One region of the Streptomyces sp. NPDC059906 genome, then DNA from elsewhere that is predicted to be linked to it. Evidence: riboswitches for the same ligand, from Rfam matches in the RefSeq annotation. Region 1 holds a riboswitch; each other region holds the start of a gene.
What was found. Region 1 has a riboswitch for cobalamin ahead of ACFV9J_RS28900 (energy-coupling factor ABC transporter permease). Riboswitches for the same ligand answer to the same signal wherever they lie in the genome.
Positions count from the first base shown of each region.

Region 2: linked by a shared signal. The riboswitch ahead of metE (5-methyltetrahydropteroyltriglutamate--homocysteine S-methyltransferase) and the one ahead of ACFV9J_RS28900 (energy-coupling factor ABC transporter permease) in region 1 are both predicted to bind cobalamin.
Region 3: linked by a shared signal. The riboswitch ahead of ACFV9J_RS17830 ((2Fe-2S) ferredoxin domain-containing protein) and the one ahead of ACFV9J_RS28900 (energy-coupling factor ABC transporter permease) in region 1 are both predicted to bind cobalamin.

Region 1 covers NZ_JBHWKU010000023.1:66,420-76,660, forward strand. Annotated here, with positions in the region: gene ACFV9J_RS28870 (TetR/AcrR family transcriptional regulator) at 1-333, shown strand, start outside; gene ACFV9J_RS28875 (hypothetical protein) at 886-1,320, shown strand; gene ACFV9J_RS28880 (MFS transporter) at 1,560-3,164, shown strand; gene ACFV9J_RS28885 (ATP-binding cassette domain-containing protein) at 3,181-4,035, opposite strand; gene cbiQ (cobalt ECF transporter T component CbiQ) at 4,032-4,781, opposite strand; gene ACFV9J_RS28895 (energy-coupling factor ABC transporter substrate-binding protein) at 4,782-5,120, opposite strand; gene ACFV9J_RS28900 (energy-coupling factor ABC transporter permease) at 5,117-5,824, opposite strand; cobalamin riboswitch at 5,854-6,041, opposite strand; gene ACFV9J_RS28905 (MerR family transcriptional regulator) at 6,112-6,705, opposite strand; gene ACFV9J_RS28910 (potassium channel family protein) at 6,796-7,377, opposite strand; gene ACFV9J_RS28915 (chloride channel protein) at 7,374-8,756, opposite strand; gene ACFV9J_RS28920 (hypothetical protein) at 9,035-9,502, shown strand; gene ACFV9J_RS28925 (FAD-binding and (Fe-S)-binding domain-containing protein) at 9,831-10,241, opposite strand, start outside.
Region 2 covers NZ_JBHWKU010000003.1:12,814-23,054, forward strand. Annotated here, with positions in the region: gene ACFV9J_RS05420 (bifunctional 4-hydroxy-2-oxoglutarate aldolase/2-dehydro-3-deoxy-phosphogluconate aldolase) at 1-50, opposite strand, end outside; gene ACFV9J_RS05425 (hypothetical protein) at 280-678, shown strand; gene ACFV9J_RS05430 (MXAN_6230/SCO0854 family RING domain-containing protein) at 877-3,468, shown strand; gene ACFV9J_RS05435 (GNAT family N-acetyltransferase) at 3,522-4,010, opposite strand; gene ACFV9J_RS05440 (FMN-dependent NADH-azoreductase) at 4,046-4,687, opposite strand; gene ACFV9J_RS05445 (winged helix-turn-helix transcriptional regulator) at 5,005-5,421, shown strand; gene ACFV9J_RS05450 (hypothetical protein) at 5,463-6,515, opposite strand; gene ACFV9J_RS05455 (TetR family transcriptional regulator) at 6,687-7,316, shown strand; cobalamin riboswitch at 7,416-7,638, shown strand; gene metE (5-methyltetrahydropteroyltriglutamate--homocysteine S-methyltransferase) at 7,804-10,119, shown strand.
Region 3 covers NZ_JBHWKU010000010.1:133,911-144,151, forward strand. Annotated here, with positions in the region: gene ACFV9J_RS17790 (alpha/beta hydrolase) at 1-84, shown strand, start outside; gene ACFV9J_RS17795 (amidohydrolase) at 170-1,891, shown strand; gene ACFV9J_RS17800 (amidase family protein) at 1,936-3,543, shown strand; gene ACFV9J_RS17805 (DUF6278 family protein) at 3,783-4,190, opposite strand; gene ACFV9J_RS17810 (exodeoxyribonuclease III) at 4,300-5,079, opposite strand; gene ACFV9J_RS17815 (MBL fold metallo-hydrolase) at 5,134-5,769, opposite strand; gene ACFV9J_RS17820 (alpha/beta fold hydrolase) at 5,813-7,063, opposite strand; gene ACFV9J_RS17825 ((2Fe-2S)-binding protein) at 7,618-8,301, opposite strand; gene ACFV9J_RS17830 ((2Fe-2S) ferredoxin domain-containing protein) at 8,338-8,745, opposite strand; cobalamin riboswitch at 8,808-8,934, opposite strand; gene ACFV9J_RS17835 (ferric reductase-like transmembrane domain-containing protein) at 8,989-9,975, opposite strand.

The sequences.
Region 1 (10,241 bases):
CGCATGCTGCTGGCCCTGGCCCGGCACGACCTGGGCGTGGAGCGCGTGGCCGAGATCCTGGCCCCGGCCCGCGCCGAGGTCACCGCCATCCTGGAGCGCGGCCGGCACGACGGCTCCTTCCCGGCCCACCTGCCGCCCGCCGCGCTGAGCGCCGGGCTTGAGGCGATGATCGTCGCCTTGCTGGAGCAGGTCAACGAAGGCGCCCTGAAGGACGACGGCACCCGAGCCACGGTCGCCACCCTCATCGCGGCCGGCGTACCGGAGCACCGGGCCCGGACCGTGGTCGAGGACGTGGGCCGGGCGACGCCCGGAAGGCCCGTCGGGGCCGAGTAGACCCCGCGATCCCTCGGGACGAGTCTGCGGCTTCTGCCCGACCGCACAACCCGCGGCAGCGACGTCGCGCCGCCCGGCTTCGCACGGTCCGTGCCGGATCTTTGGCCGGAGACGTCCTGGTGGCGCAGGGCACTAGGTACGGATACTCAGGGGCGGTTTGAGTGATCACGCGGACGTGAGGCAGCGCGCCCGATCCATAGGGTTCGTCGAGGCAGCCTCATCGACTACCGCGGGGAACCGCAATTTTCCTCAGGCAATGCCTGTGCAAGGGGGAGGACACGCGCATGGCGTGGGACGAGTGGGAACAGCTGAAGACGGATGTGGCCACGCGTGGTGGTCCGGCACATATGCAGATCAATCACGTCGCCGAGGCGACGGGGGATGCCTGACCGTCGGTGCTCAGCAGGAGGTGTACGGCTCCTGGGACCGCTACGTAAAGTCGGTCAACAAGGTATGGAGATGTCAAGCTGGAATAGGTGGCTCGGTGTGCAGCGAGGCTGGATGGTTACTGCATCCGTGACATCACTACTTCTTCTCATTGCAGGGTGCTCAATGGACAAGGAAAACGGCAAGCCTCTCCCCTCTCGCGCGTCGTCCGCAGTGGAAGACGAGGTGTCGTCACTCTCCAGTCGAGTGTTGGACATGCTCAAAGTGAAGGGAAAAGTGACAGAGCCCGGGGCGTACACCTCCTCCTGTGCCGAAGATGGCAGCAAGGGTGTCTGGGTGAGGCACCCCTGGTCCATGTATGGAATTGACAACAGTGAACTCGGTGAGGGATTCGCCAATCTGAAGCGTTCGCTTCCCGGTGACGGTTGGGAAATCGTGAAGGAAGGCGACGACGGCAGTCGGGACAAGAATCCTGAAATTCGGGCCGTCCACCAAAGGACGCACAGTCAGCTCGAGGCCAGATGGCTCAAGGGCCTCGACGGCAACACGCCCCTGATTGACGTGACTCTCTACTCGCAGTGCTTCAAGGAGGCTGAGTAGTCAATTCGCCGACGGCGAGGTTGCCCCATGATGCAGTAGGGCCGGCTCCCGGCGCGAGCGCCCCATGCAGTCGCTCAGCCTGCGCACGAGCGTCGCCTGTGTCTGCTGCAACCCGCGCAGCGTCGTGCTCACCGGACGTCGAGGCACCTTATTTGCACGTCCATGTGCAACAAACTACGCTGCTCTTGTCTGCTCGCCCATGGGCAATTAACTCGCCCTCGCTTGTCTCCGGAGCCCCCATGCCCCTACTGGCCACCACCCCCGTCGAGAAGATGCCGGGGCCCTACGCCCGGCGCTGGTGGGCTCTGCTGGTGCTCTGCCTGAGTCTGCTGATCGTCGTCATGGCCAACACGTCCCTGATCGTGGCCGCCCCGGACATGACCACCGACCTGGGCCTGAGCAGCAGCGACCTGCAGTGGGTCATCGACGGCTACGCCGTCCCGTACGCCGCGCTGATGCTGGTGCTCGGCGCGATCGGCGACAAGTACAGCCGGCGCGGCGCCCTGGTCACCGGTCTGGTGATCTTCGCGGGCGGTTCGGTGATGGGCAGCCTGGTGCACGAGACGGGGCTGGTCGTCGCGGCCCGGGCGGTCATGGGCGTCGGTGCCGCCGTCGTCATGCCGGCTACGCTGTCCCTGCTGGTCGCGGTCTTTCCGAAGGGGGAGCGGGCCCGTGCCATCACGGCCTGGACCGCCACCTCGGGACTCGCCATCGCGGTCGGGCCGCTGGTCGCCGGGTGGCTTCTGGAGGACCACGCCTGGGGGTCGACCTTCCTGGTCAACGTCCCCGTCGCGGTCCTCGCCGTCGTCGGCGCGCTGATCCTCGTACCGCCGTCCAGGGCGGCCGGCGCGGGTCGCGTCGACTACGTCGGCGGGCTGCTCTCCATCGTCTCCGTCGGCAGCCTGGTCTACGCGACCATCGAGGGCCCGCACTTCGGCTGGGGCGCCGGGCCGGTTGCCGCGGCCGTCGTCGCCGGGGCCGGTCTGATCGCCTTCGTGGCCTGGGAGCTGCGCCATCCGCACCCCATGCTGGACGTGCGCAGGTTCCTGCTGCGGCCCTTCAGCGGCTCGATGCTCGCGGTGCTGTTCTTCTTCTTCGGCACCTACGGCGCCATCTACTACGCCACGCAGTTCCTGCAGTTCGTGCTCGGCTACGGCGCGCTGGAGACCGGCGTACGGCTGCTGCCGCTGGCCGGGGCCGTGTTCGTCGGCGCGGCGGCGACCGGGCGGCTGACCCCGAAGCTGGGCGTGCGGGTCACGGTCGGCTCCGGCATGGCGATCGGCACGGTCGGTGTCTTCCTGCTCGTCCTGATCGACCAGGGCTCCACCTACGCCGACTTCCTCGCCCCGATGCTGCTGCTCGGTCTCGCCATCGGCCTCAGCGTCTCCCCGGCCACCGACACCATCATGGGCTCCTTCCCGGAGAGCGAACTGGGCGTCGGCGGCGGCGCCAACGACACCGCGCTGGAGCTGGGCGGTTCGCTGGGCATCGCCGTCCTGGGCTCCCTGCTCGGCACCTCCTATCGGGACGAACTGGCCGGCCTGGTGGGCGACCGGCTCCCGGCCGCCGCACTGGACACCGCCCAGGACTCGGTGGGCGGCGGACTCGCCGTCGCCGAGCGGCTCGCCACCAACCCGGCCGCCGGACCCGAGCAGGCGCAGGCCCTCGCCGACGCCGTGAACCGGGCCTTCGCCCACGGCGTCGCCACGACCAGCCTCGTCGGCGGCGTCATCATGGCGGCCGGCACCCTGATCGTCCTCGCCGTCCTGCCCGGCCGCCGCGCCCGCGCCGCCCAGCAGGCGGAGGAAGCCCGGGAACCGGAGTACAGCGGCTCGGCGAGCTGACCCCGGGCAGCCCCCGTCACTCGGCCAGCGCCGCCAGCTCCTCCGCCGTACGCGGGCCCGACGCCGAGTCCGCGAGCAGCCCCCGCGCCCGCAGCAGTCCGGTCGCCGCGACGCCCCAGGGGAGCCGCAGCCCGGCCTGCCGCAGCAGCTCGGTGCGGGCCAGCGTCGGGGCGGCCGGGCCGGTGCGCACACCGTCCGGGGTGAGCAGGGCGGCGTCGTCGGACCAGCGCAGGGCGAGGTCGACGTCGTGGGTGGCCATCACCACGGTGGTGCCGCCCGCGCGCAGCCCGTCCAGGGTGGCGAGCAGCCGCTCCTGCCCGTCCGGGTCGAGCCCGGCGGTCGGCTCGTCGAGGATCAGCACCCGGGGCCGCATCGCGACCGCCCCCGCGATCGCGGTCCGCTTGCGCTGCCCGTACGACAGCAGGTGCGTGGGCCGCTCGGCCAGCGCCGCGATGTCCAGCGCGGCGAGTGCCTCCGCGACCCGGGTCCTGACCTCCGCGTCGGGCAGTCCGAGGTTCAGCGGACCGAAGGACACGTCCTGGCCGACCGAGGCCGCGAAGAGCTGGTCGTCCGGGTCCTGGACCACCAACTGCACGGTGGTCCGCAGCCGGGTCAGCCCCCTGCGGTCGTACGTCACCGGCTCCCCGTCGACCGTCAACGCCCCCGCGCGCGGCCTCAGTCCGCCGCTGAGCAGCCGCATCAGCGTGGTCTTGCCGCTGCCGTTGCGGCCCAGCAGCGCCAGCGCGCGCCCCTCGCGCACCGCGAAGTCCAGGCCCGTCAGCACGTCCGGGCCCTCCTCGTACGCGAACGACGCGCCCCGCAGGGCGACCAGGTCCGGGGTCGGTTCGGGTGACCGCACCGGTTCGCTCACGACAGGGGTCCTTCCAGTACGAGGGTGAGGCCGGCCAGCGCCGCAAGGAGCGCGACGCTCGCCGCCGTGAACGGCACCGAGACGCGCGCCTCGGGCACCAGTACGCGCAGGGTGCCGTCGTAACCGCGCCCGGCGAGCCCCGACTGGAGCCGCGCCGCCCGGTCGAAGGCCCGCACGAACGCGGTGGCGCCGAGCCCGCCGAGCGAACGCCAGGTCGCGGCCCGGGTGGTGTGGCCGAGCCGCGCCGCCTGCGCCTGACGGATCCGGCGTACGGAGTCCAGCAGCAGGAAACTCATCCGGTACGTCACCAGCGCCACGTCCACCACCGGCGCGGGCACCCCGGCCCGCACCAGGCGCGGCAACAGGTCCGACATCGGCGTGGTGAACGCGAACAGCAGCACCCCCAGCGAGGCCGCCGAGGTGCGCAGCAGCAGCTCACCGGCGCGCGCCGCGCCGCCGTCGGCCGCCGACAGGAACCCGTCGGGACCCCCGACCTGCACCAGCAGCGGCAGCGCGCCCGTCACACAGAATCCCAGCGGCACCCGGTAGGCCCGCCACAGCCGCCGCCCCGGCACGCCCGCCGGGCCCAGCAGTACCGTCAGCGCCGCCACCAGCACCAGCGCCGCACCCGGCCAGGGCGGCAGCGAGATCGCGAGCACGGTCAGGCCGAGACCAAGCACCGCCTTGTCCACGGGATGACGGCGGCGCCAGCGGCTGCTGTGCGCCGCCGCGTCGATCGGCAGCACTCAGTCGCCCGCGGGGGCGTCCCGCAGCGCCGCCGCCGTCCGCTCCTCGCCCTGCCGCCGCCCCCGGCGCAGACCGAAGTAGTACGCCAGCACCCCCGCGCCGAGCGCGGCCTGCACCGCGAACAGCGCCGACTCGATCTCCCCGGACGGCGGTTCGTACAGCGGCGAGAACCACGGCTCGTAGTCCGGCTCGATCTCGGTGATCGCCGTCTCGGCCTCCGCGTCGGCACCGGCGAACGGCTCCTCCTTGTGGTCGCCGAGCCCCAGCACCAGCGGCAGCGCCGCGAGCGCGGCCACGGCGAGCAGCAGCAGAGCGTTGATCTTCGCGTTGCGGGTCATCGGGCCACCGCCTCCGGCTCGTCGGACGTGGTCTTCCCGGACCGGGTCAGCAGCACGCCCAGCCGGGTCAGTTCGCCCTTGCTGGACTGCACGAGCAGCCGCATCACGATCACCGTGAGCAGGCCCTCGCTCACCGCGAGCGGGATCTGGGTCACCGCGAAGATGGACCCGAACTTGCCGAGCGCGCCCAGGAATCCGCTGCTCGGGTCCGGGAAGGCCAGCGCCAGCTGCACGCTGGTGACGCAGTAGGTGGACAGGTCGGCGACGAACGCGCCGAAGAACACGGTGACCATGAGCGGCACGTCGAAGCGGCGCAGCAGTCTGTAGACCCCGTACCCGGCCCAGGGACCGACGATCGCCATCGAGAAGACGTTGGCGCCGAGCGTGGTCAGCCCGCCGTGGGCGAGCAGCAGCGCCTGGAAGAGCAGGGTGATGGTCCCCAGGACCGCCATGATCGGCGGCCGGAACAGGATGGCGCCCAGCCCGGTGCCGGTCGGGTGCGAACAACTCCCGGTGACGGACGGCAGTTTCAGGGCCGACAGCACGAACGTGAAGGCTCCGGAGGCGCCGAGGAGCAGCGTGCTCTCCGGGTGCTCCCTGACCTCACGGGTGAGTGACCGGACTCCGTGGACGACGAACGGCGCGGACGCGACACCCCAGGCGATCGCGTGCGCCGGTGGCAGAAAGCCCTCGGCTATGTGCATGGCTCAGCAGACCCTCTCCAGCACCTCGTGGATGGACGACGCGCCTTGGCCGGTCTCCTGGCTTACGGGTACCACCGCCCGTGCTCCGCCTTCCCGGATCGCAAGCGATCCAGTGGCTGCCCGTGAGGGCCGGAGCCGGACTTTCCCGATTCACAGTGGCGAGGGCCGCACCGGCATCACACCGGATTTCCCGTTCACCAAGGCGTGGCGACAGTAGTGCTCCCACGGGGGTGGGCACAAGCAGGCCTCGGGCCCGGCACCCGCCCCGCCGGACCGCCGCACACGCCTCAGGGCTGCGCAAACGCCCGGCGCCGCCGCTCCGTCAGCCGCCGCCGCTCGTCCTCGCCCAGCGTGGCGAAGATCTCCGCGCGCCTGTGGTGCAGGGCACGCAACTCCTCCTCGCCGAGCGACTCGGCCCAGCGGCGGCGCGCCTCGCTCAGGCGGGCGACTTCTTCCGGCGTCAGGGGACGTTCCATGGCGGTCATCTCCTCGATCACGTTCAGATAGGTCTCGGTCGAGCCGTCGGCCGAGGCGTCCAGCGCGTCCAGCACGCCGAGCAGCCGGATCCGCAGCTCGGCCGTCTGCCGCAGCCGCTCCTCGACGACGCCGAGCTGCCGCCGGATCAGCTCCGCCGGATCGTGGTCCGGCTCGGCGTCCAGCAGCGCGCGGATCTGCGCCAGGGGGAGCCCGAAGCTGCGCAGCGCCAGCACGCGGTGCAGGCGCCGGACGTCGTCGGCGTCGTAGCAGCGGTGGCCGCCCTCGGTGCGGGCGGACGGGGTGAGCAGACCGAGCCGGTCGTAGTAGCGCAGGGTGCGGATGCTCAGCCCGGTCTCCCGCGCGAGTTCGCCGATGCGCCGGGTGCCGTCGGTCGCGTACGTCATGGGGCTCCTCCTCGGTGTGCGACCGAGGCTAGAAGGTGACGCGGCGGCAGTTTCAAACCCCGTCCGGGACGGGACGTGAAACCGCCGCCGTCAGCGCGAGCGGCCGCGCTGGGGCCGCCGGGCCACCATGTCCCGCATGCGGGTGGTCAGCGCGGTGGCGGCGGCGGTGAGGAAGACGAAGCTGTACGTGATCTGCAGGATGGTCACGACCCGCGCGGCCTGGCCCCGCGGGGTGATGTCCCCGTACCCGACGGTGGCCAGCGTCACCACGGTGAAGTACAGCGCGTCGATCCGGGTGTGCAGCCCGCTGAACTGGCCCGGCGCCTTGGCCAGGGCGTAGTACGTCGCCGAGAAGACGTGCACCGACAGCACGATCAGCAGCGAGATGACCACCCCGGGGCGGCTGTCCGGATGGTCGAGGAGGACGTGCCGGATCTGCCGGAGCAGCAGCACGGCCACGACGGTCAGCAGCACCGCGAACAGCGTCCAGCTCAGCACCGGCCGCTGCGGGCCGAGGTGGTCGAGGGGGAGCAGGAAGTAGGCCACCACCACGGCGGCCGCGATCCCGACCCGTACGAGCCAGGGCCGGACGGCGTCCCAGCCGGTGCGGGTGCGGGTGCGGGTGCGGGGGCGTGGGCTCGGGCGCGGGTCTGCGGTCCGGCGGGTCCTCACCGTGCCGCTCCCGTCGTCGGCGCCCCGCCCGTCTCTCCGCCCGACTCCCCGCCGGGTGCCCGGCCCGCCTCCGGCCCGCTCCCGCGCACCAGCTGGGCGACGATGAACGCGACGACCGAGGCCGTCACGATCAGCGGCATCTGGTCGTGGGCGTCCCGGCCCAACAGCAGCACCGCCAGGACCGCGCTGGCCAGTGGCAGCCCCGTCACCGCGGCCGCCGCGGCGGCGATGCCGAGGGCGAGCGCCGGGGTGGCGCCGAAGCCGGGCAGCCCGGAGCAGGCCAGGCCCGTCGCCGCGCCCAGCAGGACGGCCGGGAAGATCGGGCCGCCGCGCAGCGCGCCCAGCGCGATGCCCCAGGCCAGTCCCTTGCACGCGACCAGCGCCACCAGCGCGCCCACGGACCAGGCGTGCGGCTGCGCGGCGAGCTGGGCGAGGGCGGCCTGACCGGACAGCGCCGCCTCGGCCGGGGAGCGGCCGGTGATCAGCGCGTACGCGGCGACACAGACGCCGACCGCGGTGGCGCAGGCGACGGTGCGCGCGGCCGTGTGGCGCCGGGTCCAGGTGACCGTGCGGCGGCCCAGCTCGCGGGCCAGCGTGACCAGTACGGCGATCAGGGCCGCGGTGGGCAGGCCCCACAGGAAGTCGCCCGCGTCCGGATTGGCCTGCGGCGGCAGGTCGGGCAGGCTCAGCGCGCCGATCTCCAGCCCCGTCCACTGCCCGAAGCCGGTGAAGACCAGGGCGCCGGTCGCGCTGGCCAGCAGGCAGGGCAGCAGCAGGGCGACCAGCTGGGTGCCGGCCAGCCCCGCCCCCTCGATGAGCAGGACCGCCGCCGCGATCGGGCCGCCGAGGATGGTGGAGATCGCGGCGGTGGAGCCGGCCGTGGCGAGGATCGCGCTCGCCCGCTGGTCGCCGCCCGCGCCCGCCCGCCGCACCGCCAGCAGGGCCAGCCCGCTGCCGACGGCCATGAGCGGGGCCTCGGGACCCAGCACCACGCCGAGCGGCAGCGTGGCCAGCGCGGCCAGCACCGCGCCGGGCAGCGCCCGGGGGCCCACGGGTGCGCCGCCCAGGCCGTTCACCGGCAGATGGCCGCCGCCGCCCGGCATCCGGGTCACGATCGGCGCCAGGATCAGCCCGGCGAGCACCAGCGCGGGCAGTGGCCACCACCAGGGCGGGGTGTCGTATCCGGCCGCCTCGGGCAGCGACGTCCACACCCAGTGCTGCACCTCGTGCTGCAGTCCGACGAAGAAGAAGCAGGCCAGCGCGATGGGCACGCCCAGCAGCACGCACAGCAGCAACAGCCGCCGGTAGCCGGGGCTGAGCAGGGTCTGCCGCAGGGACCGCTCCGCCCGGTCCGGGACGGCGTTCGCCGGCGCGGTCACGGAACCCGTCCGCGCGGACCCCGCCGGGGCAGCGGCCGACTCGTCACACGCCCTCCTTCGTCCCGCCCGGGTCCGTCGGTCGCCGGGGCCGCGGGTGCCGCTCAGTTAACGCGAGGCCGGGGGCGTCCGCATGCGCACGCCCGGCGCGCGATTCACCCGTCCGGCGGACCCGCCTGGCCGGGGAGCGCGGCCACCCGCAGGCTCTGAATGACCTGTCGGTGCCGTCGGGCACCGGTGGGCAGCTGCCCCGTACGGGGGACACAGAAAGGACTCCGCTCATGAGCCAGCACGCCGAACCCACCCCCGGCCGGCCGTCCCACGGCGGCGACGCCTCCTGGGCCCAGCGCTCGGGCGACCGCACCAGCGGCTGGGTGACCGGCGGTGTCGTCTTCGCGGGCGTACTGCTGCTGCTGAACGGCGCGCTCGCCGTTCTCCAGGGCATCGCGGCCATCGCCGAGGACGACGTGTACGCCCGTATCGGCACCTACGTCTACGAGATGAGCCTGACCGGCTGGGGGATCGTGCACGTCATCCTGGGCGCCCTCGTGTTCGTCACCGGGTTCGGTCTGCTCAAGGACATGGCCTGGGCGCGGGTGGCGGGCATCGTCCTCGCCTCGCTGAGCCTGATCGCCCAGTTCCTGTTCCTGCCGTACGCGCCCGTCTGGTCCGTGATCATGATGGCGATCGACGTGTTCGTGATCTGGGCCCTGGCGAGCCGCCAGGACGCCGCCTCGTCCCGGGCCTGAGACTCCACGCCCGGGCACAGACTCCACGCCCGGACACCACCTCCCTCCACGCCCGGAACGACGGACGGTCACCCCGCACCCTCGGGGGTGACCGTCCGTCGTGTCCGGGCTCAGTGTCGGCGCAGGCTCCGGGCCAGGGCCGTTGCCGCCGCCGCGGTGCCCAGGGCGGCGGCCGTCGTGGCTGTCGGGGCCAGGGCCAGGGCCAGGGCCGGGGCCGGGGCCTGTGCGCGGGGTGCGGGGGCGGCCGGGCGTCCGCCGGGCGTCCGCCGGGTGGGGTGCCGTATGTGCTGCTCCGGGGCTGGCAGGGAGGGGGCGAGGTCCGTCGGGTTCAGTGTCGGCGCAGGCTCCGGGCCAGGGCCGTTGCCGCCGCCGCGGTGCCCAGGGCGGCGGCCGTCGTGGCCGCCAGGGCCAGGGTCCGGGCGCGGGGGCCGGGGGCGGACGGACGGGCGCCCGGGGCGGTGCCGTACGCGCTGCCCGGAGTCCCCGGGTCGGTCGCGGGGCCGGGCGGCAGGGCCGAGGCCAGCAGTTCCGCCAGGTGCACGCCCTCGTGGCCGCCGCTGTCGAACTCGTGGATCTGGGTGCGGCAGCTGAAGCCGTCGGCGAGGACGACGGTCGACTCGTCCTCCTCCCGCAGCCGCGGCAGCAGCACCCGCTCCGCGCACGCCTCGCTGACGTCCAGGTGACCGCGCTCGAAGCCGAAGTTGCCGGCCAGCCCGCAGCAGCCGGAGTCCAGTCGTTC
Region 2 (10,241 bases), on a different contig from region 1:
CGCACGATGGCGACGAGGCGGTGTGCGGCCAGGGCAGCTCGCAGATCCACAGGCTGGTCTCCTACTCCGGGGCATCGGGGGGCACGGGCCGGCCGGCACGCAGCGGCACTCGACGGCCAGGGTAGAACGCCGCCGCAACCGGCCGGAGGCCGGGGTGACATCCCGTTACGTACGGGGTGTATCCGGCACCAACCCGGGGCGATGTCCAGGTTGTGCGTTTTGTGCCATTCCTCATGGTGACCCGGGTGGAGGACATCCACGTGCGACGAGGTGAGGAACATGCTGGTGCTGGGTCTCCTGCTCATGGCGGGCGCCGCCGCCTTCGCAGGCCTGCTGATCGCGTACAACCTGTCCGGCGGTCCGGACTACACCGTGACCCTGTTCGGGAGCGAGCCATTCACGATCAGTACGCTCGGGGCGTTTCTCGGCGGCATCGCCCTGACCCTGATCTTCGGCCTGGGCATGTGGATGCTCCTGGCCGGGACCGTCCTGGCACGCCACCGCGGCAAGAAGCGCCGCCGGGACCGGGAGACCGCCGAGCAGGCCGCCGCCGAGCGCGACGCGATGGCCGGCCGGCTGGAAGGTCGGGGCAGCACGAACGACCCGGCCGAGCCCGCCGGACATCGGCGCCCCGCCTCCCACCGACCGCAGTGGCTGCGGCCGCACGGCCACCACTGACCGGCCCCTCCCATGTGCGCTCCACCGGCGGGCCGGTAAATACGTTGGCGGTGACGCGAGCCCGTGATGGGATGAGCGACGACGGGGGCGGCTCCCCGGCGTGCATCCTTCTCACCTTCCTGAAAAGACCCGGCGCGCCCACTCTCCGCCCCCGTTCTTCCGCCTCTTGCGTGTCGAGCCGTCGTGGAGGGCTTCCTGTTGCTCGCTGCCGAGTCCGTACTGCTGCGCCGTGACCAGACCGTGTACGTGGACCGGGGGTCCGCGCCGGGCGGCGGAACGGGACCGGCACTGCGCCGGCTCGAGGCCGAACTGCTCGGCCGCGGCCACGCCGTCTCCGCCCAACTGCACGAGGTCCTGGCCTCGTTGGACTCCGAGGAGCTGGCGGCCGCGCACCTGCGCACGGTCGGACTGGTCGACGACCTGCTCGGTTCCGACCGTGCCCACACCCCGCTCTTCCGCCGCTTCCCCCGCACCGTGCCGCGCGACACCGAAGCGCTGTACGTGGACCGGGTCTTCGCCTACCTGCTGCAGCAGCCGGAACAGCCCTGCGTGCTGTGCGGCGAGGCGCGCACCGTCCGGCCCGTGTCCCCCTGCGCGCACCTGGTGTGCCGGCTGTGCTGGGACGGGTCCGACTACGCGGGCTGCCCGCTGTGCCACCGCCGCATCGACGCCGACGACCCCTTCCTGCGCCCGGTCCGCGCCGTCGGCGCCGCCAAGGCGGCCGTACCCGGACCCTTGCGGCTGCTGCGCCTGGGCACCGCCCTGGACGCCGACGCGACCTCGGCGGTGGACGCCCTGCTGGCCCGCCGCACTCCGCTCTCGCCGCAGGACCGGTACGACCTGGTGACCCTGCTGCCGCTCACCCCGGCCGGGCGGGGCCTGCTGCCCGAGGACATCCCGGTGCGCGAGACCAAGGCGCTGGTACTGGGCGCGCTGGTGCGCGAGGCGCCACCGGGACCGCCCCCGCGTGACCTGCTGACCGAGCGGCTCACCACCGCCACCGACGTGCTGCGCCTGCTCGCCGTGATCTCCGGCGGTGACGCCGGGCTGGTGACGCCGTCGCCTTTCACGAACGTCCCGCGCTCCCTGCGCCGCGTTCTGCTCTCCGTCCTCGACGGCCTGCCGACGCCGTACCTGGTGGAGGACGTGCTGCGGCACCCCACGGCGTGGAAGCGGGCCGCGGAGGTCCTGCACCCCTTCGAGCGGCACACCCGGCATCCCCGGGCCGCCCTCGCCTTCGCGGTGCTGCGCGGCACCCCGGTGGATCCGGGCACCGCGTTCGGCGCCGCCCTGCTCGACACGGCCGCCGCGTGCCCGGACGCCGTACGCGTGGCCGGCGCCCGGATCCGCCCGGCCACCTGGTCGGGACGGCTGGAGCAGGCCCTGGCCGAGGGCGACGCGGGACGGGCCTCGGCCCTCGCCGGGGAACGCCCCGGTGAACTGGTGCGCCGCCTGGACGTGTTGCTGCGCCTGCACACCGGTGACGTGCTGGTCCCCGAGCTGGCGACGGCCCTTCGGCGCGGGCTGCCGAAGGTGGGGCCGGGTCCGCTGCTGTCGGCGCTCGGGGCGCTGCGGGTGCGCACCGAGGACCGCGCCGGTGACCGCCGGGTGTTCTTCCCGCGCGGGGACGTCACCCGGGCCCTGTCCGTGCCCGAGCGGCGCCCCGCGCTGCCCACCTCACTGGTGTCGCAAGTGGTCACGTCGTTGGAGGGGGAACCGCTGCGCAGGTTCGCCGCCGGGGAGCCGTACGAGCTGTCGGTGCTGGACGCCGGTCTGGCCGACCTCACCCTGCCGTTCACCGAGCGGACCGCGGCGAAGGCCCTGGTGACCGTGGGGCGCGGCAGCACCCAGGCGCTCCCCGAGGGCGGCGTACTCCGGCTCTTCCTGCACTGGACGGAACCGCAGGGCAACCGCACCGACCTGGACCTGTCCGTCGCGTTCTTCGACGCCGGGTGGAAGTTCACCGGCCTGTGCGACTACACGAACCTGGTGCACGGCCGGGACGCGGCGGTCCACTCCGGCGACCTCACGTCGGCCCCGGCACCACGCGGTGCCACCGAGTACGTGGACCTGGACCTGGAGCGCCTCGCGCGGCGCGGGGACGTCTACGCCGTCCCGCTGGTCTTCAGCTTCAACAACATCCCGTTCGAGGAACTGCCGGACGCGTTCGCGGGATTCATGGCCCTGCCCGCGCACGGCCCGCGCGACGCGTCCTACGACCCGCGCACGGTCAGGCAGCGGTTCGACCTGGCGGGCGACTCGAAGGTGTGCCTGCCGATGATCGTCGACCTGAGCCGGCGGCGGGCGCTGTGGACCGACACCCATCTGCCGGCCACGGGCGGCTTCCAGAGCGTCCGTTCGCACGGCGGCGACGATCTGGCCACGGTGGCCGCGGACCTCTGGCAGCAGTTCACCTCGGGTGGCCGGGTCACCCTGTGGGACCTCTCGGTCTGGCGGGCGGCCGCGCTCTCTTCGCAGGTGGCGGTGGTGTCCCGGGAACCGGAGCCCGCCCTGCTCCACTACCGGCGGCGCCCCGGGGAGACCGCGGCCGCGTTCGCCGTGAGAGTGTCGTCGCTCAAGGACGCCGAGGAGCACCACGAGCACGTCGACCCCGACGCGGCCGCGGCCTCTCTCGCCGCCGGCAGGCGGATCTTCCTCGCGACGGTCCACGGGGACGTCCGGCCACCGGACGCGACGGGCACGGCCTACCGGCTCTTCCCGGGCACCGGCGATGCGTCGCAGACCCTGACCCGCGTGACCGCCTCAGACCTGGTCGCCGACCTGGCGTGAGCCCGTACGGTGCCCTGGAGACGGCGGCACCCGGGCGGCGGCTCCTCGGGGCGTCATTCCGAAGCGACGCGGAACTCGAATTCGGGACGGTCCCAGGGCACCGCGGGCGGATTCGCGAGCGCGGTGCCGGTCCGCACCGCACCGGCGCGGTGGTAGAAGCCCTCGGCGGGGAGGTGCGACACGACCCTGACACGGTCGAGCCCGGCGGCTCGGGCCTGCGACCGCATGTGCGCGACGAGCAGCCGTCCGATACCCCGTCCCTGCGCCTCGTCGGCGACGAACAGCAGGTCGAGCTCCGGTGGAGCGAGGACAAGCGAGTAGAACCCGAGGACCCGGCCTCCCTGGCCGTCGGCGCCGACGGCCGCGAAGACGCGGTGGGCCTCGATGTAGACGGGCCCGACCCGGTAGCCCGCGACCGCGGCCGCGTACTGGCCCGCGTAGGCACCTGAGCCGCGCACGAGCCGAGTGAGCCGCTTGGCATCCCGCGCGACGGCCCTCCGTATCGTGATCGGCGGGCTGACCGGGGAAGTGCGAGGGCTCATCCGCAGAGTATGCCGTGCACGGGCTCGGGTGGCGGTCAGGCGGCCCGTGCGGCGAAGGTCGTGGCGAGGGTGCGGGCCTGGTCGTGGGCGGCCGTCATGGACGCCTCGTGCAGGGGAAGGAGCGAGGTGAGGGCCGGGACGTGGGCGGCCATGGTCAGCTCGGGCGTCACGGTGGCGACGTCCAGGCCGAGGAGGTCCTCGTGGCCCAGGACGGTTTCCAGCGTGGGCACCAGGTAGTCCAGGCCCTCCCGCGGAGCGCCCGGGGCATAGCTGCCGCCGCGGGCGGATATCAGCAGGGCGGGGCGGCCCGCGGCCGGGGAGGCGCCGGTGTGGGTGAAGGTACGGTCCGTGACGAGGATCTGGTCCAGCCACGCCTTGAACGCCGACGGCATGGACAGGTTGTACAACGGCACCGTGAACAGGTACGCGCCGGCGCCGAGGAACTCCTCGATCAGCTCGTCCTGCAGTGCCTGGGCCTTGGCCTGCTCGGGGGTGTGCCGGGCCGGGTCCGTGTCGCGGGCGGTGACGCCCGCCGCCGTCAGGTGCGGCACCGGCGAGGCCGCGAGGTCGCGGTGGACGACCGGGCCCTGCCACCGGTCGCGGAAGGACCGGGCGACCCGGCGGGAGACGGAGGCCTCGCCGAGCGAGGAGGAGTCGATGTGCAGCAGGTACGACATGGTGGTTGCGCCTTTCGAGGAGACCGGGGTGGGGTGACGGGGTGGGCTTCGTCCCAGGCGGTACGGAGCACGGCGAGCGGCGCGCCGCCGCTCTGGGCGCCGGTAGCGGCGCTCGGTGCGTGTCCGACGCGTCGGGTCACGGTCCGGGCCCAGCGGTTCAAAGAGCCCGAGCAGGTCGTCCGCAGGGGGAGGTGACCTCGGCCCAGATTTCTGCCTTCACGGCCTGACCTCCAATTCCTACGTTTTGTTCGTAGCGCCATGATGCGCCAGTATGGAGGTCGTTACAAAAGGCACACGGGTGTGCGCGACGGAGAGGAATGGGTGCCATGCCGGACAGCGCCGATACGGAGATGGCGGCCGCGACCGGGCCGTGTGCGAGCATCCCCGCCGAGCACATGCCCTTCATCCGGCAGGTGCTGGACCGGGTCGGCGACAAGTGGAGCATGCTGATCGTCGTCGTCCTGGACGACGGCCCGCTGCGCTACACCGACCTGCAGCGCCGGATCCCCGGCATCTCCCAGCGCATGCTCACCCACACGCTGCGCCAGCTCGTCGAGGACGGTCTGATCACGCGCACCGCCTACGCCGAGGTTCCGCCGCGTGTGGAGTACGCCCTCGCCCCGCTGGGCCGCGGCCTGCACGAGATCGCCATGCGGCTGATCGCCTGGGCCGCGGACCACCACACGGAGATCCGCGCCCACCGCTCCCGGGTGGACGCCGTCACCGGCACCTGAGTAGGCAGGCACCGCTCAGGTCACTCAGGAGCGTGCCCCCCTCACACCGCCGGGGTGTCGCCGGCCTCCCTGCCGGTCCTCGCGTTGCGACGACGGTCCGCGGCGAGCATGAGGGCGACACCGGCGAGGGTCCACAGGCCCAGGACGAGCGCCGGGCCGCCCGCGCCGGTCCCGTCGTAGAAGGCGTTGGCGCGCAGCAGGCTGCCGGAGGCGCCGGGCGGCAGGAGCTGACCGAGCGTGGACCAGCCGTCGGGCAACCAGTACGGGCCGGTGGTGAGGCCGGAGAGCGGGTTGCCGAGGAACATCATCACGACGGAGCCCGCACCGAACCCGGCGTATCCGAGCAGCGACTCCAGCCCGAGGAACGGGACGGCGAGCGCGGCCATGCCCAGCCCGAGACCGAGGGATGTGACCCAGTAGTCGCCGTCGAGGGTGCCGATACCGAACTGGAGGACGGCGGTCACGGCGGCTCCACCGGCCAGGGCGAAGGCGACGACCCCGGCGAGACGGATCCGCAGATTGGCGTGGCCGGGGAAGAACTGGAGCAGGGCGATGGCGGGCAGCATGCCACCGAAGATCATCGGCAGCGCGGCGGAGGCGAGACCGGCGCCCCGCGGGTCGTCCTTCGGGAAGGGCACCACGTCGTGGACGGTCGCGGAGACGTGCTGCTGACCGGCAAGCGCGGTACCGAGCCCGCTGATCGCGTTGCTGATCATCTGGCCGCCCGCCGTCGCCGTGTAGACGGTCAGGCCGTCGTCGCCGAAGGCGAGGCCGCCCACGGCGTCGCGCTCCTCGACGGCACGGACCAGGGCACGGGCGTCGTCGTACGCCGTGACCTCCCAGTCGTCGCCGGGGAGCTGCTGCTGCACGGCGGCCACCGCGGACTCCGGGCCCGTGACACCGAGCGGGGCGTGGTGGGGGCCGCCGTTGGCGGACGGCAGACCGAAGGCGCACAGCATGAGGGTGATCGCGGCGGTCAGGCCGACGACGATGGCGGCGAGTTTCGCCACGAGCCCCCGGCCACCGGGCGGTCCGGCTTCCGGGGTGTCGCCACTCGGCTGTGAGGTGGTGGAGGCGTCGAGATTGGCAGACATGGCAACCGTTCCGTAGAGGTGCTCCGCCCCGCCCTGGCAGACGGGGCGAAACAGCGGACGAAGTACGAAGGCTCGGTGACACCGACGACGTCACTATATAACTCATCAGACAATGAGTTCATCATGTGATGAGTTTTCGGACGCGGCGTTCGGAGCGGGCATGATGGGGCCATGGAGAGCGTCAGCGATACGCGTGAGGTGACTGGTGCCGGTCGGGCGACCAAGCACGCCGGGGGCAGGCGTCCCGGGGAGACCCGTACGCGGGAGGCGATCCTCGGCGCGGCACGGGTCTGCTTCGCCGAGCGCGGTTTCGACGCGACCAGCCTGCGCCGCATCGCGGAGACGGCGGAGGTGGACCAGTCGCTGGTGCACCACTTCTACGGCACGAAGGAGAACCTGTTCCTCCAGGCGCTGGAACTGCCGGGGAAGATCGAGGAGGCCATCACCGCCGCGGCGCGGGGCGGACTGGACGGGATCGGGGAACGCATGGTGCGCGCCCACCTGTCGGTGTGGGACGACGTGTCGTCACGCCCGGCACTCATGACCATGGTGCGCTCGGCCGCCATCCACCGTGCCGCGGCCGCCCAGCTCCGTGAGACCGCGACCGGCATCCTGGCGCGCGCACTCGGCGGGGTGATCACGGGCGAGGACGCGACGCTCCGGACGAGCATGGTCGCCACGCAGCTCATCGGGCTCGCCATGATGCGCTACGTGGCGCATCTCGAACCCCTCGCCTCGGCCGACACCGACACAGTGGCCCGCCACTACGGCCGCGCCCTCCAGGCGATCGTGGCGGACTGAACCGGCGTCGCCGCGCGTTCGGCCCGCCGCGGCCGGGCGCGTGACACGGGTCACGCCCGCATTGCGGACGTCCGCGTTCCTGACGCGCGAACTGCCCGTAGGCTGCCCACAGCAGCTGGTTCGCCCCGTCAGCCGGACGGGGCGTCGCAAGAGGGAACCCGGTGGGAATCCGGGACTGCCCCGCAGCGGTGAGCGGGAACGACCGCCGTCATACGCACTGGGTCCGAGGTACCGGGCCCGGGAAGCGACGGCCAGTAGGTGTCCTCGAACGGTGAGGACGTGCCCGCGAGTCCGAAGACCTGCCAACTGCCCGCGCGCGAACCGTTCGTGCGCGGACATCCCGGTGACCTCGAGGGCGGGTCGGCGTACATACCAGGCGGATGTGTCTGCCCTACTGCGCAGCGTCGGTCCCGCCCGGTGTGTCACTCCTTCGCGTTCTCGTCCCGTCGCCGGGATCTCAGGGATTCATCTCGTGAAGGAGATCTCCGTGACCACGAAGTCCGCAGCCGCGGCAGCACGGGCCACCGTGTACGGCTACCCCCGCCAGGGGCAAAACCGGGAACTGAAGCAGGCCGTCGAGGGCTACTGGAAGGGCCGCGTCACCGCCGACGCCCTGCGCGCCACGGCCGCCGAACTGCGCCGGACGAACTGGCGGCAGTTGGCCGACGCGGGCATCGACGAGGTGCCGACCGGTGACTTCTCGTACTACGACCATGTGCTCGACACCACCGTGATGGTCGGCGCGATTCCCGAGCGTCACCGCTCCGCCGTGGCGGACGACGCGCTCGGCGGCTACTTCGCCATGGCACGCGGCACCCAGGAGGTGGCACCGCTGGAGATGACCAAGTGGTTCGACACCAACTACCACTACCTCGTCCCGGAACTGAGCCCGGACACCGCGTTCACCGCCGACTCCGCCAAGCAGGTCGACGAACTGAGGGAGGCCCTCGCCCTCGGCCTCACCGCCCGGCCCGTTCTCGTCGGCCCCGTCACCTACCTTCTGCTGGCCAAGCCCGCCCCGGGCGGGCCGGCGGACTTCGACCCGCTCACCCTGCTGGACCGGTTGCTGCCCGTGTACGCCGAGGTGCTGGCCGACCTGCGGGCGGCGGGCGCGGAGTGGGTCCAGCTGGACGAGCCCGCCCTCGTCCAGGACCGCACCGCGGCCGAGCTGAACGCCGCCGAGCGCGCCTACCGTGACCTCGGCACTCTCGCCGACCGTCCGAAGCTCCTGGTCGCCTCGTACTTCGACCGGCTCGGCGATGCGCTGCCGATGCTGGCCAAGGCCCCGGTCGAAGGGCTCGCCCTGGACTTCACCGGGAGCGCCGCCAACCTCGACGCGCTGGCCGCCGTCGGCGGGCTGCCAGGAAAACGGCTGGTCGCCGGTGTCGTGAACGGCCGCAACATCTGGGTCAACGATCTCGTCCGTTCCCTGTCCACCCTCGGCACCCTGCTGGGCCTGGCCGACCGCGTCGACGTGTCCGCCTCCTGCTCCCTGCTGCACGTCCCCCTGGACACCGCCGCCGAACGGGACATCGAACCGCAGATCCTGCGCTGGCTCGCCTTCGCCAGGCAGAAGACCGCCGAGGTCGTCACCCTCGCCAGGGGCCTCGCCCAGGGCACCGACGCCATCGCCGCCGACCTGGCGGCCAACCGTGCCGACCTCGCCTCCCGCGCCAACTCCCCCATCACGCGCGATCCCGCCGTCCGCGCCCGTGCCGCCGCGGTCTCCGGGGCCGACGCGCGACGTTCCCAGCCCTACGCGGAGCGCGCCGCGGCGCAGCGCTCGCACCTCCGCCTGCCGTTGCTGCCGACGACCACGATCGGTTCCTTCCCGCAGACCGGCGAACTGCGCACCGCGCGCGCCGATCTGCGCGCCGGGCGGATCGACACGGCCGGCTACGAGGAGCGGATCAGGGCGGAGATCCAGGAGGTGATCTCCTTCCAGGAGCAGACCGGCCTCGACGTCCTGGTGCACGGCGAACCCGAACGCAACGACATGGTCCAGTACTTCGCCGAACAGCTCACCGGCTACCTCGCCACCCGGCACGGCTGGGTCCAGTCCTACGGCACCCGCTACGTCCGCCCGCCGATCCTGGCCGGCGACATCTCCCGTCCGGACCCGATGACCGTGCGCTGGACCACGTACGCCCAGTCCCTCACCGGCCGCCCGGTCAAGGGCATGCTCACCGGCCCCGTCACCATGCTCGCCTGGTCCTTCGTCCGTGACGACCAGCCCCTCGGCGACACCGCCCGCCAGGTCGCGCTCGCCCTGCGCGAGGAGGTGAACGACCTGGAGGCCGCGGGCACGTCCGTCATCCAGGTGGACGAACCCGCCCTGCGTGAGACGCTGCCCCTGCGCACCGCCGACCGGGCCGGATACCTGGCCTGGGCCACCGAAGCCTTCCGGCTCACCACCTCCGGCGTCCGTCCGCAGACCCAGATCCACACCCACATGTGCTATGCCGAGTTCGGCGACATCGTACGGGCCATCGACGACCTCGACGCCGACGTCATCAGCCTGGAGGCGGCCCGCTCCCAGATGCAGGTCGCCCGCGAACTCGCCGTCCACGGCTACCCGCGCGAGGCGGGACCCGGCGTGTGGGACATCCACTCCCCCCGCGTGCCCGGTGCCGAGGAGATGGCCGACCTCCTGTGTGACGGCCTGAAGGCCATCCCCGCCGAACGGCTCTGGGTCAACCCCGACTGCGGCCTGAAGACCCGCGCCTGGCCCGAGACCCGGGCCTCGCTCGAACACCTGGTGGCCGCCGCCCGCGCCGTCCGCGACGAGCTGTGCCGCTCCTGATCCACCCGGAAGCGCTTCTCGGTGTCCGCAGCACGCTCGTGAGGCCGGTGAGCGGTCCGCGGTGAGACCCGCCGCCCGGTCACCCGGCCACCGCCCCGGTCCTCGCGTCGTCGCTGCTCGGT
Region 3 (10,241 bases), on a different contig from region 1:
GTGACCCGGGCCGCGCTGGCGGCACGCCGGTCCTGGCTGCGCCGCGTACTCGGCCTCGCCACCTCTGCCGACGCCGCGTCCTGAGCCCTCCTCCTTCCTCCTACCTCTTTCCCTCTTCCTCTTTCCTCTTCCTCTTTCCTCCACCGTTCACCAGCCAGAAGGATCACCGATGCCGGAGACAGCGGACCTCATCCTGACCGGCGGCGACGTACTGACCGTCGACGACGCGTTCTCCGTCGCCCAGGCGGTCGCCGTACGGGCCGGCCGGATACTCGCCGTGGGAAGCGACGCCGAGATCAGGGCGCTCGCCGGACCCGGCACCCGGGTCGTCGACCTGGCCGGGCGCACCGTGCTGCCCGGCATCAACGACTCACACCTGCACGCGGCGGCATGGGCCCTGACCAGGCCGCCGTTCGCGCTGGACCTCGGCCACCCCGCCGTGGAGTCGATCGCCGACGTCACCGAGGCGGTACGGAAGGCCGCGGCCGGCACACCCGCCGGGGAGTGGATCACCGGTCTCGGGTGGGACGTCGGCTACCTCGCGGAGTGCCTGGCCGACCCGGCCCGCCGCCCGCACCGCGCCGACCTGGACGCCGCCGCCCCCGGCCACCCGGTCTGCCTCACCGACTTCTCCGGGCACATGGTGTGGGTGAATTCCAGGGCACTCGAACTCGCCGGAGTGGGGCGGGGTGCCGTGCCTCCCGCCGGCGGGGTGATCGAGACCGACGCCGCGGGCGAACCCACCGGCGTCCTCAAGGAGACGGCGCAGGCCCTGGTACAGGCGCTGGTGCCCGCCGCGGACGTGGCCAGGCGCAAGGAGGCCGTCCGCACGGCCGTGACCGCCCTGCACGCCCTGGGCATCACCAGCTACACCGAGCCGGGGCTCGGTCCTGGCGGTGCCGAGATCCTCGGCGGCGGCCTGGACACGGCGACGCTGCGGGCCTACGTCGAGCTGGCGCGCGCGGGCCGGCTGGAGTCGCGGGTCCGGGTGCTGCTGCTGCCCGCGCCCATGGGCGGCTCGGCGGCCGACGTGCGGGCCGGACTGGCGGGGCTCGCCGTGCCGGCGGACGTGGACGACTGGAGACTGGCCGTGATCGGCGTCAAGGGGTTCGCCGACGGGGTGCCGCCGAACGAGACCGCGTGGATGCACGAACCCTACCCGGGCGGCGGCCACGGCGGCCTGTGTGTGCACGGGGCCGACACCGCACTGAAGGAGGCCGAACTCGCCGAGATGATACGGGTCGCCCACACGGCCGGGTACCAGTTGGGCGTGCACGTCACCGGCGACCGGGCGATCGACTCCGTGGTCGACGCCTTCGCCGCGGCCCACCGGGCACACCCGCGCCCGGACGCCCGGCACTACGTCATCCACGGCGACTTCGCCTCCGCGCCCAGCCTCGCCAAGCTGGCCGCGCACGGCTACGGCATCAACATGAACCCGGCCATCAAGTGGACCATCGCGGACCTGATGGACGGCGTCGTCGGCAGCGAACGGTCGGACTACCAGTGGCCGGTGCGCTCCGCGGTACAGGCGGGCATCGCCGTGTGCGTCGGCTCCGACGCCCCGATCACCGCGCCCGACTGGCGCCGGGGTGTCGCCGCCATGCTCCTGCGCGAGTCCAAGGCCAGCGGCCGGGTCAGCGGCCCCGGACAGCGCGTCTCGCTGGAGACGGCGGTGCGCGCCTACACGGCCAACCCCGCCCGGCAGGACTTCGCCGAATCCTGGAAGGGCACCATCGAGCCGGGCAAGGTCGCCGACCTGTGCGTCCTCGGCGGGGACCTGCGGGCGGCCGACCCGCACGACATCCCCGACCTGCCCGTGGACCTCACCGTCTTCGACGGGCGGATCGTCCACGAACGCGGCAACGAACGCGTCAACGACCAAGGCTGAGGGGCCTCTTGTGCCGGACGGCCCCGTGTAGTGGGCTGTCGGCCATGAAGAAGAGAAGCACGGCGGCCCTGACCGCACTCCTGGTCGTGGTCCCCCTCATCGCGGCGGCGCCCGGTCAACGGGCCGAGGCCGCTGATTCCCGGCCCGGTGATTCGGCGCGATCCGCCGAGTCGACCCTGGTCAAGGGAGTGAACCTGGACACGGTGACGATCCCCGAACTGCAGGCGCGCATGAACCGGGGATCGCTGTCCTCGCTCAGGCTGACCCTCGCCTACCTGCGGCGGATCAAGGCCGTCGACCCCAGGATCAACGCGGTACTGCGCACCAGCCCGACGGCCCTGCGCCAGGCGGCCGCCAGCGACCTCAGACACCGCCTCGGCAGGACCCGTGGCCCGCTGGACGGCATCCCCGTCCTGCTCAAGGACAATGTGAACACCCGTGACATGCCGACGACCGCCGGGTCGCTGGCCCTCGCCGGGAGCCCACCGGACACCGACGCGGTCCTGGTCGGCAAGCTGCGGGCGGCCGGCGCGGTGATACTGGGCAAGGCCAACCTCTCCGAGTGGGCCAACTTCCGCGCGGCCAAGCCGACGTCGGGGTGGTCGGCGGTGGGCGGGCAGACGAACAACCCGTACGTCCTGGACCGCAACCCCTGCGGATCGTCCTCGGGTTCGGCCGCTGCGCTCGCCGCGTCGCTGGCGCAGGTGGCGATCGGGACCGAGACGGACGGCTCCATCGTGTGCCCCGCCGGGATGAACGGCGTGGTCGGCCTCAAGCCCAGCCTCGGAGTGGTCAGCCAGTCGGGCGTCGTACCGATCTCCGCCGAGCAGGACACGGCCGGCCCCATGGCCCGCAACGTGATCGACACCGCGCTCACGCTCTCCGTGCTGAGCGGCCGTGACACCGTCCGCTCCGGCGACGCTCCGAGCCTCGCGGACGCGGCCGGCCGTCCCGGCAGCCTGCGCGGCAAACGGATCGGCCTGTGGCGGCTGCCGTCGCTCGGCGCCGAGGTGGACGCCCTCATGACCCGTACGGCCGAGCGGCTGACCGCCGCGGGGGCCGAGGTCGTCGAGGTGAGCCTGCCGTACCAGGAGCGGCTGGCCGAACTCGAGTTCCCGGCGCTGCTGAGCGAGTTCCACCGGGACATCGACGCCTACCTCGCCACCCGGGGCGGGCCGCGGGACCTGGCCGAGCTGATCGAGTTCAACCGCACCCATCCGCGGGAGCAGAGCTGCTTCGCCGGTCAGGAGCTGTTCGAGCAGGCACTGGCCGCCCCGCCCACCACCGATCCGGAGTACCGGGCGATGCGCGCGGAGTTGACGGACCTGTCCCGGCGGTCCATCGACGAGGTCATGGCCGCGCACGACCTGGACGCCATCGCCTCCCCGGCGAACCCGCCCGCGTGGACCACCGACTGCGCGCGGGGCGACAACGACGTGATCCCGTCCTCCACCCCCGCGGCGGTGGCCGGATACCCGTCGCTGTCGGTGCCCGCCGGGTTCGTCGGTGAACTGCCGGTCGGGCTGCTCCTCATGGCCGGTGACCGCCAGGACGTCGAACTGCTGTCCCTGGGTGCGGCGGTGGAGCACCGCCTGGACGCCTGGCGGGCGCCCCGGTACCTGCCTTCGGCACCGTCCGGCGCTTCCCGCTGAGCCCGAGCGGACCGGCGAGCGCCACGTCGTCGAGCGGCGCCTCGACGAGGTCGCTCGCCGGTGTGCAGCTGACCTTCTACTCGTCCGCGAGCAGTGATCTCCGACTGCACCCCGCGCAGGTCCCCCGTGCGTTCGTGTCCCTCCGACCACTGCAACGTATCGAGACAAACATCATCAATGCCACCGACACGCACCTTTCGGGCATAACCCCTATTTACACCGGAAGCAGGGCCAAGGCTTCACGCTTCGGCGACTTCTCCGTAGAGCTGGGAGAGTTCCGGTACGCCGTCCTCCGCCCACGCATGGCCGTTCGCCACCACGTCGAACTCCCGGCCGGAGGCGAGCCGGACGACCGGCTGTCCGTCGGACCGGATGCTCCAGGCGGCACCGGGCACGGTGCGCACGATCACGGTGCCGAGGTACAGACCGGCGTCGTTGCCGAGCCAGGTCTGGATCTCCTCGTCGCTGCGCCAGCGCGGGAGCACCTGGTCCAGCTGCTCCAGGGAGAGCGCGGAGTCGTCGAGCCGGACCCCCTCCCGCAGCGCCTGCGAGCGCAGCAGATCGCAGTCGGCGAGCAGCTCGCCGATGCCCTCCGCGTCGTGCGCCCGGTGGTCTTCGCGCCGCTTGCCCAGGAAGGGGAAGTTCATACCTCCACACTGTCATTCGTACCGCCATGTGCACCACAGGGCACGCGGAAGGCGTGTGTGCGGTGCGTGTGCGGTGGGTGGGTGTGCGGTGCGTGTGCGGTGCGTGCGGCTACAGGTCCAGGTCCACCACGACCGGCGCATGGTCCGAGGCGCCCTTGCCCTTGCGCTCCTCGCGGTCGACGTAGGAGTCGGTGACCGCCTTGGCGAAGGGCTCGTTGCCGTACACCAGGTCGATGCGCATGCCGCGGTTCTTGGGGAAGCAGAGCTGGCGGTAGTCCCAGTACGTGAAGGGGTGGTCGTACTTCAGCGGGCGCGGGACCACGTCGGACAGACCGGCGCCGCGCAGGGAGGCGAGGGCGGCGCGCTCGGCCGGGGTGACGTGGGTGGCGCCCTCGAAGGCCGCCCGGTCGTAGACGTCGTCGTCCTTGGGCGCGACGTTGTAGTCACCCATCACGGCGAAGGGGCGGCCGCCGGCGGCGTCGCCCTCGACGGCGGCGCGCAGCGCCTCGAACCACTGGAGCTTGTAGGCGTAGTGCGGGTGGTCCACCTCGCGGCCGTTGGGCACGTACACCGACCAGACACGGGCCGGCCCGCAGGTGGCGGAGATCGCGCGGGGCTCCTGGACCCCCTCGTAGCCCGGGTCGCCCGGCAGGCCCTTGACCACGTCCTCCAGGCCCACGCGGGAGAGCACCGCCACCCCGTTCCACCGGCCGGTGGCGTGGACCGCCGCCTCGTATCCCGCTTCGCGCAACGCGTCGAAGGGGAACTGCGCCTCGGCGACCTTGGCCTCCTGGAGGCACAGCACGTCGGTGCCGCTGCTCTCCAGCCAGGCGAGCAGCCTCGGCAGGCGAGCGGTGATCGAGTTCACGTTCCAGGTCGCGATGCGCATGTCCCACAACCTACCGGGCGGCACCGACAACGCGGTCCCGCCCCGGGCAGAGCCTCAGAGCCGCGCCGAGTCGCCGGGGGTCAGCCGCAGGTGCTCGGAGCCGCCCAGCTCGCCGATCTGGCGGTCGTAGATCGGTCGGGCGAGGTCGGTGAGGAGCGCGTCGTGGATGTCGTAGGCCCGCTGCGGCCCGACCTCCCGCACGTAGTCGATCACCTCGGAGATCTTGCTCCACGGGGCCATGACCGGCAGCATCAGCGTCTCGACCGGGTGGTCGGGGACGGTGAGGGCGTCGCCGGGGTGGAAGACCTTGCCGCCGTCCACGAGGAAGCCGACGTTGGTGACGCGCGGGAGGTCCGGGTGGATCACGGCGTGCAGCTCGCCGTGGACCTGTACGTCGAAACCGGCGGCGGTGAAGGTGTCGCCGTGCCCGACGGTGTGGACGCGGCCCGGGAAGGCCGCCGAGATCTTCTCCGCGACCGACCTCAGCGTCCAGATCGCCGCGGCCGGGTTGTCCTCCATGGCGGCGCGCAGCCGCAGCTCGTCGAAGTGGTCCGGGTGCTCGTGGGTGACGAGGATCGCGTCCGCGCCGAGGGCGGCGTCCTCCTCGCTGAACCCGCCCGGGTCCAGGACGAGCGTTTGCCCGCCCTGCTCCAGGCGGACACAGGCGTGCGACTTCTTGGTGAGCTTCATGCCCCCATCCTGCCGCCGCGCGCCCGCCTCCGGCCCGCAGGGCTCACTCCGGTGGTGTCGTCTCCTCGCGGATGACCTGCTGGGCCACCCGGAAGGCGCCGTTCGCGGCCGGCACCCCGCAGTAGACGGCCGCCTGGAGCAGCACTTCCTTGATCTCCCCCGGGGTGAGGCCGTTGCGCAGGGCGGCCCTGAGGTGGGGCGCCAGCTCGTCCAGGTGGCCGCCGGCGACGAGGGCGGTGAGGGTGACACAGCTGCGCGAACGCCGGTCGAGGCCCGGCCGGTCCCAGATCTCCCCCCACGCGTAGCGGGTCAGGAACTCCTGGAAGTCCCCGGAGAACTCGTCCGCCTGCGCGAGCGCCTGGTCCACGTGCCCGTCCCCGAGGACCTCACGGCGCACCTTGAGCCCCGCGTCGTACGGGTCGGGCCGCCCCTGTGCCTGCGGCGGCACGACGGGTGCCGGGGCGATCTCGGCGATCGGCGCGGCCTGCGGCGGCGGAGCCGGCACCGGCTGGGCGGGCGCGGCCGGGATCCCGGCGGCCGGGACCGGGACCTGGTGTGCCGTGGGGTGCACCGGGACGGGGACCTGCCCGGTGGAGGTGGCGTCGGGGGCGGCCTGCCAGGCGGTGGTGAAGTGCCGCACCAGCAGGTCGGTGACGGCCGCGGGCTGCTCGACCGGGACCAGGTGGGAGGCGCCGGGGACGACCGCGAGGCGGGCGTCGGGAATGCCGGCGACCAGGGTGCGGGCCTCGGCGGGGCCGGTCACCTGGTCGTCGGAGCCGACGAGGACCAGGGTGGGTACACCGACCCGGCCGAGTTCACCGCGCACGTCGAACGCGGCGAGGGCCTCGCAGGCGGAGATGTAGCAGCCGGGGTCGGTGGTCCGCACCATCTGCACGGCCCACTCGGTGATCGCGGGCTGGGCGGCCGCGTACCCGCCGGTGAACCAGCGCTCGGGGGAGCTGCGGGCGATGGGGTCGAGCCCGTTGGTGCGCACGATCACGCCGCGCTGGCGGAACTCGTCGGCGGTGCCGAAGCGGGGAGAGGAGGCGATCAGCGCGAGGGAGGCGAGGCGCTCGGGATGGCGCAGGGCCAGCTCGATCCCGACGGCGCCGCCGAAGGCGCACCCGGCGTACCCGAAGCGCTGCACGCCGAGTCCGTCGAGGGTGGCCAGCAGACGCGTGGTGAGTTCGGCGACGGACCCCGCCGGGCGGGCCGGGGCGCCGCCGTGTCCGGGCAGGTCGAAACGGAAGACCCGCCACTGCTGGGTCAGTTCGGGCACCTGGCGGTCCCACATGTGCCATGTGGTACCGAGAGACGGGCCCAAGATCAGGACTGGTAGGTGTTCTGGCCCGTCAAAGCGGTATTGAAGCGTCTCGGTCTTGCCTTCTGTCACGGGTTCACACCTTCATCTGTCACGATCTGTCACACACCCCCTGCGAGACCTCCCCATGCCTCCGCCGCCGGAAGCGGGTCCGCCACGTCTGGCTTCACGTACCACTTCTTCGTCGTCTTCACGTTCGTGTGTCCGGCCCACCTGGCGAGCAGGTGATCCGGCACCCCGTTGCTGGCGAAGTACGTGAGGCAAGGCGCCCGAGCATCGTACAGACGGACCCTGCGAAGGCCGTTTGCGTCCATCTTTTGTAGGCCCGCGTTCGAAGCTGCCGACGGTGTGCCGAACCAGGCGGTGACCACCTCTCTCGGTCTGCAACTCCTCGAAGGTCACCGGTATCTGACGGCCCATCGCGGGCCCCCGGAAGTCGTACGTGCACACCCGGCTGTGCCCGCCGGGGTTCAGCCACACCAGGGTCCGGCCCCGCGGGGAACGGCTCCCGGGCACTCCCGGACGCCTCACGCCAGCCCGCAGTCACCGCACTTCGAGCCGTTGGGCGCGCGGTAGTAGAGGCAGCAACTCCGGCGGCGGAACGCGAGGTCGGGGCCGGTCAGCACTCCGGTGCCCGCCAGGCGTCCGGTGTCCAGAAGCGCGGTCGTGAGGTCGGTGAGGGGTTCGCGGACGGCCGGGCGGAGCGCGAGCAGGGCGTGTGCCGCACCGGCGAGGGCCGACGCCGAGTTGCCGTCCAGCAGGCGGGGGGCGATCTTGACGCGGAGTCCGTCGGCCAGTGCCGACAGATGGTCCGTCACCTGCTCGTACAAAGCGCGGACGGGACCACCGTCGAGCCGGTCGGCGTACCAGCCGGCCGGACGGGGCACCCGCAGGGCCGGTCCGTCGTCGGCCCGCCGCAGTCCCTCCAGGTCGGGCACGATCCCGTGCAGGACGACGCACGCCAGAGCCGGTGACCAGAGCCGGGCGGCGTGGCCGAGCTGGGCGATGGAGACGTCGACGCGCGGCTCCGACGTGCGGTGACGACGCGCGACGGCTTCGGCGAGGTCGGTGAATCCCGCCCCGTAGGAGTGGGTGAGCGGGTGCCAGCCGTCGTCCGGTCCGCCGACCCGCAGGGCGAAGAAGCCGCCGAGGCTCGCCACGTCGTGCAGGGCAGCGGCGGCGGAGGCCGTCGAGGCACGGGCTTCGTACACGGTTCCTGTCCTCCCTCCGGCTCTCCTTCCGTGCGGTCAGAGGGCCGTACGCCGTCGCGGCGGCGTGATGGCGTACAGGTCGAGGATGTCCGGGCAGGGCGCGACGCCCGGTCCGCCGGCGCGTGCCCAGGCGGCGACGTCCTCGGTGGCGTCCGGGTCGTTGACCAGCCCCAGCCAGACGGGCCGGGCGCCGGCGGCCCGGCCCTCCGCGGAGGGCTGGACGACGATGACGTTGGCGTGGTCGCAGACGTCGAGGCAGTCCGAGACGCGCACCGGGACCGCGGCACGCAGGCGCTCCACCTGGGCCGTATGGTCGACACCGGTCACTTTGGGGCTGCCGCAGCAGCAGTCGCGGCACACGACGACGCGACACGGCACGGAGCCACGGGTGGCCGCCCCGTTCCTCGCGTCGTCAGGCGTTCGTCCGGTCGGCGTTGCGGGCATGGGGTGCCGTCCCTCTCTCCGGGGAGATCCGCCCCGGTGGTCCGTCGAGGAGGCGACCGCGTGAGTCTCCTGGCTCTCGGGTCGATGCCCGTCCCGGCCTTCCCACCCGTTGCGGGGCAGTGGCCTGTCGGGACGCGCTCGCCGATCACAGTGGCGGGACCGCGCCGGATTCGCACCGGCTTCCTCGTTCCGCCGTCGCCTTGTCGCCGGCCATCATCCCATCCCGGAACGCGGCGCCGACCGTCAGTCCGTCTCCTGCTCGTGCGGGGCCGTGGCGGGCGGACGGGCCGGACGGTCCCGTCCGCCGTCACGACCGGACATCACCACGACGACCAGCCCGACGACGATGGCTCCGGCGACGACGCGTCCGGCCGCGCGCCCCCACCAGGCCGGACGGGCCGTGCCCGGGCCCCGCCTCGGCGGCCCCAGCCGTTCGGACCGTCGGGCGGGTCGCAGCAGACGCACCAACAGCAGCGCGGCGACTGGAAGTTGCAGCAGCCACAGGAGGGTGCGCGGCCACTCCCCGTACCAGACGTTGGTTCCGTACAGCAGGGTGTGCCACACACTCAGCACGTAGACGACGATCACGAAGCGGTGCAGCCGTCGCCAGGTGTTCGCTCCGATGCGGTGCCGAACGTAGAACAGCAGGCCGAGAGGGATCGCGAGGTACAGGGCGCCCTGCCCGAGCGGGATGGCGATCCGGCCGGTGCCGGAGTCGTACCAGCCGGGCACGAAGCTGTCGGCGAAGCCCACCCACAGCCGCTCGGCCCAGTCCACCTTCGTCTCGTAGCGCACGAGTTCGGCGGCGAACATCAGCGCGTGCGCGAGCATGAGCGCCATCGTCGTCAGGCTCGTGGTGCGGTGCCAGCGCTCCAGTACCTGCCGCGAGACCGGCAGCCGGGCGGGGCGCGGACCCGACAGCAGCAGGCCCAACATGACCGTGCCCCAGGCCCACAGCAGCGCCGACCAGCCGAAAGCCTGGCTGAGCAAGTACATCCAGTAGGTGCCGGCATCGTCCATGAAGGGCATGACCGCGACGGTGTCCGAAGCACCCGACTCCATGCGGGCCCACAGGAGAGCGAACACGAGTCCCGTGACCACCACGGCCGCGGAGGCGTCGGGCACTGCGGCACGCAGATCACCGCGCAGTGCGACGCGGTCCCCGGGAGGCCGCTGCCCTCCGGACGCGGCCGCCGCCCCGCCCTCGTCCGGCCTCGTGTCCGACGTCATCAGGCGCCTCCCCAGGCACGGGTCACCGCCGCAACGGTGCGCATGTGTCGTGAGGCAACAAGTCTGGCCGATGGGGCGGCGATCCCCCGAGGCACTATCCGGCCAGACCAGCCACGACGACCGGACGGGGACACACCTGGTTTCTGTCTCCCCTCCACAATCAAGACAACCGTTGAATCCTCACTGTCGCAGGAGTACGAGCGCCCTTACGCTGATGGACGCAGTCGGTTCGCGCCTCCCGTCCGCCCGGATGCCGGCGGCGCGAC